DNA from 3 places in the Methylovorus glucosotrophus genome. Region 2 is predicted to be linked to each of the others. Evidence: riboswitches for the same ligand, from Rfam matches in the RefSeq annotation. Region 2 holds a riboswitch; each other region holds the start of a gene.
What was found. Region 2 has a riboswitch for cobalamin ahead of FNL37_RS04520 (TonB-dependent receptor). Riboswitches for the same ligand answer to the same signal wherever they lie in the genome.
Positions count from the first base shown of each region.

Region 1: it holds a riboswitch for cobalamin, as region 2 does, so the genes downstream of both, FNL37_RS08455 (ribonucleoside-diphosphate reductase subunit alpha) here and FNL37_RS04520 (TonB-dependent receptor) in region 2, are expected to answer to the same signal.
Region 3: it holds a riboswitch for cobalamin, as region 2 does, so the genes downstream of both, FNL37_RS11425 (TonB-dependent receptor domain-containing protein) here and FNL37_RS04520 (TonB-dependent receptor) in region 2, are expected to answer to the same signal.

Region 1 covers NZ_VMSE01000001.1:1,808,052-1,813,450, reverse strand. The annotation lists gene metE (5-methyltetrahydropteroyltriglutamate--homocysteine S-methyltransferase) at 1-1,017, shown strand, start outside; gene FNL37_RS08460 (EamA family transporter) at 1,106-1,978, opposite strand; cobalamin riboswitch at 2,193-2,449, shown strand; gene FNL37_RS08455 (ribonucleoside-diphosphate reductase subunit alpha) at 2,594-5,399, shown strand, end outside.
Region 2 covers NZ_VMSE01000001.1:959,657-965,055, forward strand. The annotation lists gene FNL37_RS04520 (TonB-dependent receptor) at 66-2,162, opposite strand; cobalamin riboswitch at 2,279-2,474, opposite strand; gene FNL37_RS04525 (hypothetical protein) at 2,666-3,154, shown strand; gene FNL37_RS04530 (patatin-like phospholipase family protein) at 3,186-4,121, opposite strand; gene FNL37_RS04535 (EAL domain-containing protein) at 4,567-5,399, shown strand, end outside.
Region 3 covers NZ_VMSE01000002.1:99,110-104,508, forward strand. The annotation lists gene FNL37_RS11420 (hypothetical protein) at 1-393, opposite strand, end outside; gene FNL37_RS11425 (TonB-dependent receptor domain-containing protein) at 491-2,221, opposite strand; cobalamin riboswitch at 2,504-2,719, opposite strand; gene FNL37_RS11430 (hypothetical protein) at 2,806-3,036, shown strand; gene FNL37_RS11435 (cell division protein ZapA) at 3,033-3,338, shown strand; gene FNL37_RS11440 (DUF2237 family protein) at 3,631-3,990, opposite strand; gene FNL37_RS11445 (EVE domain-containing protein) at 4,130-4,591, shown strand; gene FNL37_RS11450 (pyridoxamine 5'-phosphate oxidase family protein) at 4,593-5,156, shown strand; gene FNL37_RS11455 (cytochrome D1 domain-containing protein) at 5,249-5,399, opposite strand, start outside.

The sequences.
Region 1 (5,399 bases), 850 kb from region 2:
CTGCCTTTGCTGCCGACCACCACCATAGGCTCTTTTCCGCAGACCGCCGATATACGCGCCAGCCGGGCAGCGTTTCGCCGGGGCGATCTGAGTGCGCAGGATTACACGCTGGCCATGCAGCAGAATATCCGCCATGCCATTGAGCAACAACTGGCGCTGGATCTGGATGTGCTGGTGCACGGCGAAGCCGAGCGCAACGACATGGTGGAATACTTCGGCGAGCAGCTGGCAGGCTATGTGTTCAGCCAGTACGGCTGGGTGCAGAGCTATGGCTCGCGCTGCGTCAAACCGCCGATTATCTATGGCGATGTGCATCGTCCGCTGGCGATGACGGTGGCGGAGGCCCGCTACGCGCAGTCGCTCACCAGCAAGCCGGTCAAGGGCATGCTCACAGGTCCGGTGACCATGCTGCAATGGTCGTTTGTGCGCGATGACCAGCCACGCGAAACCACCGCCTTGCAACTGGCGCTGGCGATACGCGATGAAGTGGCCGATCTGCAGCAGGCCGGCATTGCCATCATCCAGATTGACGAACCTGCCTTCCGCGAAGGGCTGCCTTTGCAGCAGGCCAAATGGGCGCAATATCTGGCATGGGCGGTGCGGGCATTCAAGCTATCGGCCAGCGTGGCGGAAGACGGCACGCAGATACACACCCACATGTGCTATTCGGAGTTCAACGACATTCTGCCGTCGATTGCCGCGATGGATGCCGACGTGATTACCATTGAGACGTCGCGCTCGGCGATGGAACTGCTGGATGGCTTTGGCGAGTTTGATTACCCCAACGACATCGGCCCCGGCGTGTATGACATTCACTCGCCGCGGGTGCCGAGTGTGGAAGCCATGACCACCTTGCTGAAGCGAGCGATTGAGGTGATCCCGGTAGAGCGTCTGTGGGTGAATCCGGATTGCGGCCTCAAAACCCGCGGCTGGCCGGAAACAATCGCCGCCCTGCAACACATGGTCGCCGCAGCGCGTCAGCTCCGCCACGAGAAGCTCAATCACAAGGCGGCGTGATCTCGGGATTATCGCTCGTGTAAACCTTGCCAGCGGCCCACGTATCAATGCATGCGTTGGCCGCTGGCATTTTTAATGCCCGGCTTGGTCAGGCGCTAATCACCAGCAGGCTGCCCAGCATCATGACGATAGCAGCGATCAGCTTGCGCAGAATGTCTTTTTCCTTGAACACCTGATAGCCCACCAGCACCTGCAACACCATGCTCATCTGAAACAGCGCCAGCGTGTACGCCACCAGCATGTGCGACAGCAGCACCAGCGTGCAGTACTGCATGATGAAAATCATGACGCCTATGCTGGCAATCGTGGGCAAATGCGACAGCGAGGTTTTGGTGCTTTCTTTAACACTGGCGGGTATGAACAGCAGATTCGCCAGCATCACCAGCGGCAAGCCCAGCAGCGACCAGAACACCAGCGTGGCCAGCGGCCCGCCATCCGTCACCGCGTTTTTCAGGAACAGCGTGCCGATGGAAAACAGCAGGATGGACAGAAAACGCGCCTGCACGCCGCGCTCCTTCAGCAACAGCAGCATGCGGTTGGCCTCGCGCTGACCGTTGGCAGGCATCAGAAAGAAACTGCCCACCACAATAATCGCCACGCCTGCAAAGCCCTGCAGGGTAGGCACCTCGCCCAGAAACACAATGGCGAGCAGCATGGAAATCACCACCTTGTAAGCATTCAGCGGCCCAAACACCGACAGATCGGTTTTGGCGAGCGACATCACCATGAACATCCAGCCGCCGACATCGAGCACGGCCGCCAGCAAGACATTCATCCAGAACGCCTGCGGCAGGCTGGCAGCATGCACCACAGGCACAAACGGCAGCGCCAGCACGCTCAACACCACATAGCTGGTCGCCACCATGAAGAAGGGGTGCAGCGGATGCTGCGACAGTTTTTTCTGATAGACATTGGCGAGTATGGAAAACACCAGCCTGCCAAACACGAACGCGATTTCCACGAACAACAACTTTCTTTTATGGGGGATGAAATGCCGGGGGGAGGGCAACAACCGACATTATGCGGTCGTATGTCATGCGATTGAAATATTTGTCGCCCGGGCCTGCGCCATCAGGCGTTTTGGCTTGCGGCGATAGCTTGATTCCGCCCAGAGTACATAGGGCGTTATTCCCATATTTTGTATTTCCCTGTTGACGATACCACTCCCTATTGTGTTACATTGCCAGCACTACGGTCCTCAAGGTTTGATTCAAACCGCGAGTTAAAAGGGAATCCGGTGCGTGTGTCTGCAGAATATTTCTCGCCGATATGCAACGCCGGGGCTGCCCCCGCAACTGTAACCAGCCATCGGGCTGACGTCATGTCAGTCTGGTAGCGCAAGGCATCTGAAGCCACTGAACCTGCCGGGGTTCGGGAAGGCGCCAAGCGTAAGGCCGGGAGCCAGGAGACCTGCCGTGGATTTTTTCAACGCGTTTGAGGCGGGGTGTCCTCGGCAGATGGAAGGTTTGCGCCTTCTCCCTTGCTGGTCCTGGTGGTGGATGTACAGCGGCAATGCAATGTCATTGCGCCTGCGTACGTCGGTTGCCGACTCCCGCTCCTGATAGGAGCCAAGTAGATGGATGATATCAATACCGCGCAGCCGGTTTTAAATGCTGCACTCCCCAGTTTGCAAGTCATACGCCGTGATGGCGCCGCCGTGCCGTTTGCCGCCGACAAGATTTCGATTGCGCTGACCAAGGCGTTTTTGGCGGTGGCGGGCGAGCACTCGACTATTTCCAGCCATATGCGCACCGAGGTGCAGGCGCTGACCGATACCGTGGTGGCCGCCCTGGTGCGCCGCAAGCCAGCCGGTGGCTCCATCCACATTGAAGATATTCAGGATCAGGTAGAGCTGGCGCTGATGCGCTCCGGCGAGCATGACGTGGCGCGTGCCTATGTGCTGTACCGCGAAAAGCGTGCGGCCGAGCGCGCCGCCCAGCAAGCGCCTGCGCCCACCCTGCATGTGCTGCAGGATGGCAAGCGCGTGCCGCTGGACCAGCAGTTGCTGCTGAGCATGGTGACCGAGGCCTGCGTGAATCTGGGCGATGCGGTGCAACCCGCCGTGATTGTGGAGCAAGCCATGCGCGACCTGTACGACGGCATGCCGTTTGATGAAGTGCGCCGCGCGCTGATTCTCTCCGCCCGCAGCCTGATTGAGCGCGAGCCTGCTTACAACTACGTTACCGCCCGTTTGCAGCTGGACCTGGTGCGTGCCGAGGTGCTGGGCGAAGCCGTGAGCCACACCGCCATGGCGCAGCGCTATGCCGAATATTTTCCGCAATACATCAAGACCGGCATTGCCGCCGAATTGCTGGATGAGCGCCTGGCGCAGTTTGATCTCAGCCGCCTTGCCAGCGTACTGGTGGCCGACCGCGATCTGCAGTTCGGCTACCTGGGTTTGCAGACGCTGTATGACCGCTACTTTTTGCATATTGAAGAGCGCCGCATTGAACTGCCGCAGGTGTTTTTCATGCGCGTGGCCATGGGCCTGGCGATCAACGAGATTGACCGCGAAAGCCGCGCCATCGAGTTTTACCATGTGCTGTCGAGCTTTGATTTCATGAGCTCCACGCCAACCTTGTTTAACAGCGGCACGCGCCATTCGCAGCTGTCGTCGTGCTACCTCACCACCGTGAGCGATGATCTGGATGGCATTTACCAGGCGATCAAGGAAAACGCGCTGCTGCAAAAATTTGCCGGTGGCCTGGGCAACGACTGGACGCCAGTGCGGGCGCTGGGCTCGCGCATCAAGGGCACCAATGGCAAAAGCCAGGGCGTGATTCCTTTCCTGAAAGTGGTCAACGATACCGCCGTGGCGGTGAATCAGGGCGGCAAGCGCAAGGGCGCGGTGTGTGGCTATCTGGAAAGCTGGCATCTGGACCTGGAAGAGTTTCTGGACCTGCGCAAGAACACTGGCGACGACCGCCGCCGCACGCACGACATGAACACCGCCAACTGGATTCCTGACCTCTTTATGCAGCGCGTGCAGGCCAATGCGGATTGGACGCTGTTTTCGCCGTCTGACGTGCCGGATCTGCATGATCTGTATGGCAAGGCTTTCGAGACGGCCTATACCAACTACGAGCGCCGCGCCGACCATGGCGAAATCAAGCTGTTCAAGCGCGTGCCCGCGGTGCAGCTGTGGCGCAAGATGCTCTCCATGCTGTTTGAAACCGGACACCCATGGATCACCTTCAAAGACCCGTGCAATATCCGTTCGCCGCAGCAGCATGTGGGCGTGGTGCACAGCTCCAACCTCTGCACCGAGATCACGCTGAATACCTCCGAAACGGAAATCGCCGTGTGCAACCTGGGCTCGGTGAACCTGATGGCGCACCTGAAGCCCGAAGGCGACAGCTACGTGCTGGACCAGACCAAGCTGGCCGCCACCATCCGCGTGGCGATGCGCATGCTGGATAACGTGGTTGACATTAACTTCTACGCCGTGGGCAAGGCGCGCAATTCCAATTACCGTCACCGCCCGGTGGGCCTCGGCATCATGGGTTTTCAGGATGCCTTGCACGCCATGCGCGTGCCGTATGCCTCATCCGCCGCAGTGGAATTCGCCGATCACGCCATGGAAGCCGTGTGCTACAACGCCTACCTCGCCTCCAGCTATCTGGCGGAAGAGCGGGGCGCGTATTCCTCCTTCCGTGGCAGCCTGTGGGATCAAGGCATATTGCCGCTGGATACGCTCAGTCTGCTATCCGAAGCACGTGGCGGTCAGGTGGAAGTCGACCGCTCAAGCACGCTGGATTGGGATAGCCTGCGCCAGCGCATACAGCGCGTGGGCATGCGCAACTCCAACTGCGTGGCGATTGCACCCACAGCGACGATCTCCAATATCGTCGGTGTCTCCGCCAGCATCGAGCCGGAATACCAGAACCTGTATGTGAAATCCAATCTCTCCGGTGAATTCACCGTGGTGAACGAGCAACTGGTGCAAGACCTGAAAGCGCGTGGCCTGTGGGATGAAGTGATGATTGCCGACATCAAGTATTACGACGGCTCGCTGGCCGCCATCGAGCGCGTGCCGGCGGACCTCAAGCAGCTGTACGCCACGGCGTTTGAGGTAGACCCGGTGTGGCTGGTAGAAGCCGCTGCCCGCCGCCAGAAATGGATAGACCAGGCGCAATCGCTCAACCTCTACTTCGCCGCGCCATCCGGCAAAAAGCTTAATGACGTCTATCTGCTGGCCTGGCTGCGTGGCCTTAAAACCACGTATTACCTGCGCTCGCTGGGCGCCACCTCGGCCGAGAAATCGACCGGGCAGGGCGGGGAGCTCAATGCGGTGTCGTCCGGCTTGCCCGTAGCGGCGGCAAGCCCCAGCGCCGAGCCTGAGCCCAAGCAATGCCTGATCGACGACCCGGACTGCGAAGCCT
Region 2 (5,399 bases):
CGCGCTGCGGCAAGGGGTGCTTGGCGGCAGGGCAGGGCGTCAGTGTCGCGTTTCTCCGGCAGTAATCAGTAGCTGACTTCGGCCGTTAGTTCCAGACTACGTGAGGGGCCGAGGATAAACTGGCTGGTGTCGTAATAGGTGCTGGCGTAGAGCTTGTCACCCAGATTGCGGGCGTTGAGGCGCAGGGTGGTGTGGCGGTTGGCACGCCAGGCAATGTTGGCGTCATACACGGTATAGCCCGGCATGACCGAGGTGTTGGCCGTGTCGGCGTAGCGTTGCCCTACCAGTCGGGCCCCCGCACCCATGGACCAGTCACCCAGCTGGTAGTAAACCCAGGCGTTGGCGACTTTCTCCGGTACATTGGTCGGCGTATTGCCTGCGCGTGAGGCACCGCTTTCCAGCAATTCGTCATAGCGCGCCTTCAGCAGTGCCACATTGGCGTCTACACGCCAATGTGCGCTTGGCAGCAGCAGGGTGGAAAGCTCCACACCGCGTGAAGACTGCTTGCCGCCTTGCACTGTCAGCCGCTGATCGGCAGGGTCGCGTGTCAGGATGTCGTCCTTGGCGATGTGGTACAGCGCCAGCGTCACTTCGCCTTTGCCGTGATCCAGCATGTGCTTGATGCCGACTTCGGCCTGTTTGGCGGTGGTCAGCTTGTAGGCTTTGCTGCCGGGACGCAAGGAGACGATGGACGATACCGGGTCCGAGCCCTGGCTGTATTGCCCATACACGGCCAGGCCAGGAGTAGCGGTGAACACCGTGCCCAGGCGATAGGAAAAGGGCGAGTAATCCTTGTCGAAGGAAGTGCCCTTGATGAAGTTCTGATGATCGACATTGATCCAGTCCTGGCGCAAGCCTGCGGTGAGTTTCAGTCGCTCGGTCAGGTCCAGCGCATCTTCCACAAACAGGGCGTTTTGCAAGGTGCGTGCCTTGAATTCGGGGATGGTCGGGTCCAGCGCGGCATCGGAGTAGTAACCCGGCGCAAAACCCTTGGCCGGCACGGTGTTACTTCCATCCGTGCCATCATAAAAGTTGTCGATATAACGCAGATCCACGCGCGTGGTTTCCCAGCCCATGGCCCAGCGGTTCTTGTGGCCGAAGGCATCGGCTATGCTGGCCAGTTCCAAGCGGTTGCCCAGCTGTTTCAGCTGGTGTTTGATCTCGGTATAGCCCGATCGCGTTACGGTATTGCTGGCACTATCGAGAGCATAGTATTCCAGGTTGCGCCAGTGGCGGCGGCTGTTAAACCAGTAGCTGATGTTGGTGAGTTTCAGGCTATCTGAAATATCCCATTCCACCTTGGCGCGCAGGCGGTCATCGGCAAAATCCATGGCACTGTCTTGCACGTTGTAATTCTGCTTGCGCAGGCTGCTGTCGATGCGGCCATCGCGCAAAGGGATGCCGGTGTAGGTGGTCGGGGAGTCTTTGCTATGATCAAAGGTGAAATCGACGCGCAGACGATCGCTGGGGACCAGTTGCAGGCCGCTCATGAGCTTGCGGCTCTGATGCTCGCCACGGTCCACATAGCCATTGCCGCCGGTGGCGGAGGCATCAATGCGGAATGCGCCTATCTCGCCCACGGCCCCGGTGCCTCCCACGCCAGCGCGGTATTCGCCGCGGGTGCCCCAGCCGGTCAGTGCTTCAAATGAAGCTTCACGGCTCGGCGCCTTGCGTATGCTGTTGATGATGCCACCCACGGTGCCGGTGCCAAACAACACCGAAGCTGGCCCGCGCAACACCTCGATGCGTTCATAGCCCCAGGTGTCGGAGGGAAACGTGATCGTGCTGGCGGCGGTCAAGAGCCGTACGCCATCTTCTGCCTGACCGATGGAATCATTGCCGCTAAAGCCGCGCGCTGAAAAGGCATTGCCCACGCCGAGATTGCTGATGTCGCTGATACCGGTGCTGCGTGATATGGCTTCGCGGATACTGATATCGCCGCGGCGGCGTATGGTGTCGGCATCCACAGCCTCAATGCTGGCGGGCGTTTCAAATGGCGTCAGGCCGAGGCGGCTGCCGGTGGAAAGTGGCTGTTTGAGGCGGGATTCGGGTTTGAGGCTTTGTGCGGATACTTCGACTTCTTCCAGCGGCTGAATATCTTCAGCGTAAGCGGACACGGAAAAAAGCAAGCCGGTCAGGCTCGCCATGGCAGTGCGTTTCATGGGCGTTTCCTAAATGTTCGCATGCGACCCCGCATGCCGATTCATCATGGAAAAACCACAGAGCCTGAGTATGAGATGGCTGATCAGCCTTGCCCAAACACCGCGCCCCGCGGTAGTTCCTTCGTGACTGGCAGGCCGGTCTCCGGGCTCGCGAGGCTTGATGCACCGCCTTCCCAGGCACAAGGCCCAGTGGCGTCGATGGCACATCCATACTCGCTTACCGTTGCGGGGGCAGCACAGGCATTTCACCTGTTTCCCGTTTCACCTTTCCCCTCGAGCGAGAGGGCAGGCACCTGGCAGTGTGCATAGATTATAAAGGGGAAGCTTGAATAAGTATTAAGAAATGTTAAGAGGCACGCGCAGTGGGCCTTTGGCAGGAGAAGGTGACAATTCTGTCACCCCTGGATCGACGGATTTTGCATGGGCTGTATACTTTCTGCATAAGTCTTGATCTGGCTACATGAGGCCTTTCAGCTCGTGAAACTCTCTTAATTATTGTGCGCATGAACCTTCTGTTTATATCCGCGAAGCTTGCCCGGCTGGTGCCGCTATTTGGCGCTGCCGGACTGCTGTTGACGCTATCTGCCTGCGACAAACTGCCCGGCTGGGCGGCTGCCTTGCTGCATACTGAGGTCAAGACCAGCCCACTCTCGGGGCCAGACAAAAACCGGGATGGCATACGCGATGATATTGAGCCGCTGATTGCGCAATCCTCCAGCTTGCCTGAGGTGATTTCGGTCAGAACGACCTATGCGAAATCGCTGCAAAAGATCGTGGAGTTTGATTTTGAGCATGCCCAGATGCTGTCCGTGTTGAAGTCGGAATACTCCCGCAGCCTGGCTTGTGCCATGCTGGTGGACGATGGGTTTATCGACAAGCTGAATAGCGCGACTTTCAACACCCCGCAGCGGATTCAGCAGCAGGATGTGTTTCAGAAGAGCATCAGCGGACAGGCGTTTGATTTTGATTCCCTGTCACGTTTGTGCAGTTAGCCGGGGCATTGCATGGTGATGCTGGCAGCGCTTAGCGCGCCAGCGCCTGATAGATCGTCTCCAGCGTGGCCTTGTTGGCTTTGATCAGTTTTTTGGCTTCCGCTTTCAGGTTTTCAATATTGCCCTTGGTGGCGTTATCCATGTCATCCGAGGCGATGCTCAATTCCGTTTGCAGCCGGTAGTAATGGTCGCCCAGTATCATCTGCATCTGGTAATTGGCGGCATCGGCCACGCCATCAAACATGCAGCTCAACAGCGGTAGCACCCAGCCAGCCTTGCCCCAGTCTTTCGCCTCATCAAAGGTAATCGGCCTGATCAGCTCGCCGGTGCCTAGCGAAACCAGCAGAAACTCGGTTTCATCCGGGAAAATGCGTTTGGCTTCGGCATAAGCCGATACCGAGGGCGAATTGATAAATACGCCACCATCCACCAGGGTTTTCAGCGAGCCTGCTACTTCGATCTGGGTGGGTTCAAAATAGGTAGGCGCGGCCGATGTGGCACGCGCCACGTGTTTGAGCAGCAGCGGTTTGTGTTCATCTTTCCAGCTCTTGAAAAAAATAGGCTCGCGGTTTTGCAGGTCATAGCTGGTGATCAGGGTGTTGGTCAGGCAGTCCTGCAGCGCGTCGTCTTCAAAATACTCCTGCAGCACCTGCTCAATGCCATCGGCGGAGTAAAGCTCATCGGCAATCCCGCCTATGGAGGACACGCCCTTCCACAGCGAGCGCGAGAAGATCTCCTTGCCACGGGTTTCATAGATATTCACCAGATCTTTCGCCGCATATCTTGCCTTGCCCGAGGCATCTTTCCTGGCGCAGCCTATCGCCAGAATGCCGCCGGTCGACGTGCCCGCAATCAGGTCAAACAATTGCCAGACCGGCTTGCCCAGATGGGCCTCGATATCGGTCAGTATCAGTGCCGGGATCAAGCCGCGGATACCACCCCCATCAATGCTTAAAATTGTTTTCATCTCAATCCTCCTGAAAGTGTTGATCTGTAAAGCAGCTTCAAGTCTTGCGTATCGTTTTGCCCCGGTGCGGTGCAACTTCTGTGCGTGTGCTGAAATGAGAAATGCAGTGCATGCGCGCACCCGGTTTATTTTATATTATTCAGTTGCTTACTGCTGGGTGCCAGATGCATATTAAGCCTGTTTGGGCGCTAAAGGGAATCAAATCATCCAGAGTCTTCGATATGCGGCCCTCAGGCTGCAAGTCTGGTCACCCCATATGCGATAAGTCATTGCTATTATTTGAATCGGCAATACAATCCTCCCATCCTTCAAATGTGATTCAAGACACAATTATTCAGGGTCAAGATTTAATCCTGCGGACCGTAAATTCATCACACGCCAGCGTGTTATGTAGCCAAAGTTGACTCGCGGTCTTAACGGCAAAACAAGAACTATTGAGTGCGGGATGCGACTAGCTAAATTCAAATATTCAGGACATGCCATCACGGCAGGCTCTGCACTGCGCATGCTGATGCAAAGCCTGCTGGCACTGGTATGCATTTCGGCCGCAGTCTATGCGGTCAGTGCAGAGCAGCTGGAAAGTGGTGGCTTGCCCTTTGCCAGCAAGCCTTTGGCCTCAGATACACTGGAACTGACGACGCAGGAATTTGCCTGGCTGAAGGCCCATCCGGTCATTACTGTAGGTGTGCATCACGGCTGGATGCCGATCGAGTTCCTGTCGGAGGGCAACGAGTTTCGCGGAATCACCGTGGATTACCTCAAGCGCTTCGAGCGGCTTCTGGGCGTGCGTTTTCAACGCAGCGAATACTCTGAAAATCCGGCGACCGAAACCGCCGACATGCTATCCGGTATCGCCAGCGTCAAATCGCTTAATGGCAGCCGCTTTGTGGCGCTGCCTGAGCCTGTGATTTCGGTGCCTTACACCATCTATATCCACAAGAAAAACGACACCATCCGCACCTTTGCCGACCTCCAGCACAAGCGCGTCGCGGTATTCAAGAATGGTCCCCTGGCTGGCTTGTTGACCAAGGATCAGCAGGGTATCGAGTTATTCAAGGTGGATATCGCCGAAGAGGCGTTTGTGGCGCTGGAAACCGGCAAGGTAGATGCCTACATCGGCAATCCGCTGGTGGTGGATTATGTCTCGAATGTGCAGGGCATACGCTATCTGGCCAAAGCTGGGTCCACGCCTTACAAAGCCAGCGTGAACATGGCGGTGCGCAAGGACTGGCCAGAGCTGGCCAGTATCCTGCAGAAAACACTGAAGCATCTGGAGCC
Region 3 (5,399 bases), on a different contig from region 2:
CCAGAATGCATTGGATACCACAAAAGCAATGCTGGTGGAGCCCCAGGCAAACAATGCAAATGGCAAGATGGAAAATGGCTTGTCACTATCCGCCAGTAACCGTCCCGCGCCCCATACCAGGCCATAGGTGGGAATCAGGCCCCAGTAACCAGGCGACATGCAGTAATCCGACACGCCTTGCCAGCCCATGGCATACCCATCCATGCCAAATGCCGCAATCAGCGCCAGCCCCAGCCAACCGGTGTTCGTAATCAGCAAGCCGCCCATGAACAGCACCGCCAGCGTGGCGTCAGGCAGGTAAACATCATTGCCGAAATGCTGGGTGCGAGTGGCGATGATCAAAAGAATCAGGATAGCGCCCACCCAGAAAGACTGCTTGTTGTGCTGCGGCATTTCGTCAAAACTCCGTTGTGCTTGCTTAGTGCCTTGGATTGTAACCTCAAACTGGTAGATTTAAAAAAAGACCCTCCATAAATGAAGGGCCTGAACTTTATTTTGAAGGCGAGTAACGTACACTGATGAAGAGATTGGTCCCAGGGGTACCGTACGGTGGTGCAGTAGGGGTGAAGGTCGTAGCGGTTGTTACCAAGGTGTAGTCTTTATCCAGCAAATTATTCAGTCTTGCATTCAATGACCAGTCTTCATTGATTTTGTATTTTCCAGTGAGATTAACCAGGGTGTAACCAGCCATAACGATTTGGTTCTCAGGATCATTGAAGCGCTTGCCACTGGCGATTACTTCTGTCCCGATCTCAAACTTTCCCCATACCTGCCCCAGCCAGAGAGAGCCATATTGACGTGCCCGACGGGCAATCACTTTTCCGGTATCTTCATTCCGTGGATCTTGTACATCTGCGCTTGCTCGCAGGTGATAATTTTCTATCCAGCCCTCATAGCTTAATGTGGCGCCTTTAATTTTGGCGGAGCCTACATTGCTGGGAAAATCTGTCAGGGTGCCATTTGTACCCACCAGCAGGTTGTCAATTTCGTTATGGTAGGCCGTCAAGCTGATACGGTGATGTCCTTGATCGTAGACAACGGCCGCTTCGGTATTGCGTGATGTTTCAGGTTTAAGGTTGGGGTTGCCTTGATAGGTATAGCCAAATCCATAATCCTGAAATGGAAGATATAAATCATTAAAGGTCGGTGCCCGGAAGGCTGTACCAAAGCTTCCATTCACGCGCCAGTAATCATTAAGGCGATACCCATATCCTATGTTCCCGGTGGTATGTTCCCCAAATTGGGAGTTATTGTCTCGGCGTAAGCCAAACTTGAATGCATGGGCATTTTTCTCAAGCAGATAGCTTGCAAGGTAGCCATTATTAAACCGTTTGTCGACGGTGTAGCTGCCATTCCCATCGACCTTGTCTTCTAGTCTGTCATAGGCAAGAGTTAATGTGCCCAATGGCAAGCGCAAGTCATTCTGCCAATAGTGTTGGCGCTGCTTGGTGCGCAACGAGCTGACGCCGAAACTGCCGACGCTGTAAAGATCGTCCTGGCTTTCGCCTATGCGGAACTGGCTCTGCCAGTATTCGGTGATTTTGTTTTTGCTGGTAAGGGCAAAGCTTTGTTGACGCAAATCCTGATTGGCAGGAAAGTCATTACCGTCAAAGTCATAGTGACCATTTGATGTGTATACCTGAGCACCAATTTCATGACCTTCTGCCAGAGTGTGGCTGATGTTGCCATTAAAGCTCAGATTGCGAAAACCATCGTGATCTTGATCTCGTCCGGATTGGGTCCTGAATGACGAAATACCATCTGTGGTGAGCGACGCGACGCTCGCAGCATAGCGAGTATCGCCCACGGAGCCACTCAAGGCCGCAGATGCCTGTTGTGTGTTGTTGCTGCCATAACCTGCAGATGCTGACAGACGGGGTTCGCCTTTGCCCTGTCGGGTAAAAATCTGTATTACACCGCCGATGGCATCTGCTCCATACAGGCTTGATGCCGGGCCACGCAGGATTTCAATGCGTTCAATTTGCTCAGGCAGAATTTGGCTCAGCGTGGTGGTTCCTGTTGTCGCTGAGCTGACTCGCATGCCATCAATCATTACGACTACCGCTTGTGAACCTGTGCCGCGCAGGTGGATATTGGTGGTGGCGCCCAGGCCGCCATTGGATTCTATTTGAATCCCGGGTTGGGTGCTTAGCAGTTCTGCCAAAGTGGATTGACCGGCGCGCTCAATTTCTTCGCGGGTAATGACGCTGACGTCTGCCAATACATTCTCGCGGGATTCTGCGATGCGACTAGCAGTGACCACGACTTCATCGGTGTAAATGGAGGTGGCCTCCGCGTATGCGCCCGTCGTAAACAGCAAGCCTATCGTACTTGCCAGTATGGTTTTGTTCATGAATACCCCTTTGTGTGCATGCGACCCCGCATGCGAGAAATAAAAAGGGAATACCGTGAGGGAAGCTGTTGAATCTATCCGGAACGAAGGCGCAATATGAAATTAAGTTATCTGCGATTCGCTGCGAAAACCGTCACCCCGCGGTATTGCCTGCTTGTGAGCTATCGGGCCGGTCTCCGGGCTTATACGTTTTGTTCATTCGCCTTCCCATGCATGTGCACAGTGGCTTGTTGAATGAACCGCACGTAATTACCGTTGCGGGGGCAGCACAGGAATAGTTGCTCGATTAATCGTCAACGCACCTGTTTCCCAGTTTCACCCGGTTTGCAGAGCAGCAAATCGGGCACCAGATAACGTGCATAGGATTATACGGGATGCAAAAAATTTCACCAAAGCGAGATTAAAACTTAACGTGTTGTAATACTTTCAAAAATGCTCGTTAGCAGTTGACCATGCAAGCTTTTTACAATTATAGTGCCGATATGGAATCCGATCTGAAAGCCCTCGAAGACAAGGTAGGTGAGCTGGTGCAGCTTTACCATGCCGTGCGTTCGGAGAATCTGCAATTGCGTCAGGAGCTTGCCCAAAGCCGTGATGAATCGCGCCTTTTGAAAGAGCAAATGTCCAAGGCTGGTAGCCGGATCGAGGCTCTGTTAAGCCAATTGCCAGAAGGTAGCCTATGAGCGAAGTGCGTGCAGTTGATGTCAACATCATGGGGCGGGAGTTCAAGGTTTCCTGTACGGATGATGAGCGTGAAGGATTGATTTCAGCCGTCACGTATCTTGATCGCAAGATGCGTGAAATTCGCGATACCGGCAAGGTGATTGGCATTGAGCGTATTGCGGTGATGGCCGCCCTCAACATGGCGCATGAGCTTTTAACTACCCGTAGCGGCGGCTTTGACATCGGGGATTTGAAGCGTAGAATGATGTCCATGCAGGAACAGATTGACGAGGCGATTGCCGAGCAAAACAAGTTGTTCTGATCAAAAATTTTCTTTTGCCATGTCTGTCATGGCGCCAGTTTGTTCCCTGCGGTATTGTTTAGGTCATAAATTCCTTGAACTAGTCTTTGGCATCGGTTTCGGTGTGTTGATTCACTGTTGAGCGCGCTCCTAATGTGGGTGTACCTGATGTGTTCCACGCTGTTACCACTTGAACCTTTTGGTTCAGGATGCTGGCCTGGGTGATGCTTGCGGGGAACTCCCACATTGCAAAAAGCACGTGATTCCAATGGAACCCCGTGCTTTTTTTATGGCGATATCCTGCTGGTTTGGGTTATCGCAGTTCGTGGTATTTCAAATCCCCCAGACTCACAATCTCCAGCGCACGCTCGTGCGTGGCTTCCAGGATCACCGGCGGCGCAAACCCTGCCTCTGCAGCTTCATGCCAGCGGGCGGCGCACAAACACCAGCGATCACCAGGTTTCAAGCCTTCAAATCCATATTCAGGTCGTGGCGTGCTAAGGTCATTTCCCCGGGATTGGGAAAATGCCAGAAACTCTTCAGTGACTTGCGCGCAGACAGTGTGACTGCCTGTGTCTTCGGGGCCGGTTTCGCAGCAGCCGTTACGGGTGAAGCCGGTCAATGGTTGAGTGCTGCAGGATTGCAGCGGGGTACCTAACACGTTTTTTGCCATGGTGCAGTTCCTGTATCAGTGCTTGGTGTGGGTATACTCCTCGATCTTGAAATGCAGAACCGAGAAGCTGGTTGGGCTTTGACGTTACGCCATTGAGTTGGATTATCATACGTAAAACTGAACGTCATAGAGAAGAAAAATGCGATATTGGTTAATGAAGTCTGAGCCCGGCGATGTGTCGATTGATGATCTTGCCGGTTTTCCCAATCAAACGGTGGACTGGTATGGCGTCCGTAATTATCAGGCACGCAATTTCATGCGTGACCAGATGAAGGTCGGCGATGGCGTGCTGTTTTACCATTCCAACTGTGCCGAGCCAGGCATTGTCGGTATCGCCGAAGTGAGCCGGCTTGCCTATCCTGACCGGTTGCAGTTTGTTGAGGGGCATAAATATTATGACCCCAAGGCAACGCCAGAAAATCCCCGCTGGTTCAATGTGGACGTCAAGCTGGTGCGTAAAACCCGTCTCTTGAGCTTGAAGGAAATGCGCGAAACACCGGAGCTGGAAAGTCTGCGCATTCTGCAGCGTGGTAATCGTCTTTCCATCACCCCGGTAGATCCGCGCGAATGGAATTTCATCATGAAGCTGCTGGAAGCCTAGCATGAGCAAGCAGTTTGATGCGCTTGGCCAGGAGCACATGGAGTTCATCTGGCAGCAACCCATGTTCTTTGTGGCTACTGCCGCGCCGGAAGGCCGGGTCAATCTCTCGCCCAAAGGTTTGGATTCATTGCGCGTGCTGGATGCCAACACCGTGGCCTGGCTGAATGTGACGGGCAGCGGCAATGAAACGGCTGCGCATCTGCTCGAAAACCCGCGCATGACACTGATGTTTTGTGCGTTTGAAGGCAAGCCGCTGATTTTGCGTCTGTATGGGCAAGCGCAAGTGGTGCATCCGCATGACCGTGCCTGGAATGACTGGGCCGCCCGCTTTGAGCAGCTGCCGGGAACACGCCAGATTTTTATATTGAAAGTTGATCTGGTGCAGACTTCGTGCGGCATGGCCGTGCCCTTGTTCAGTTACCAGGGCCAGCGCACCCAGTTGACGCAATGGGCAGAAAAACAGGGCGAAGCAGGCATGCGACGTTACTGGCAGGACAAAAACCAGCGCAGTCTGGATGGCAAACCAACCGGGATTTTTGGCCCGGATCTGTTTGATCCCATTTAACCGCTTTTTCACACCTCGCGTGCAAGCGTGAAAAAGAAAAAAGCCCGCAATTGCGGGCTTTTTTGTACTGATCGAAACTGCCAGTCAGTGATTTAAGGCTGATCCAGGCTACCCATGGATTTAGGGTAAGTGACCAGGCCCCAAGGCATATCCTTGTCGGTCACGCGTTTTACGACATCCAGCGTCGTCGCATCAAATACCACCACTTCGTTGGATTTGCCGCATGCCAGCAGAATCTGCTTG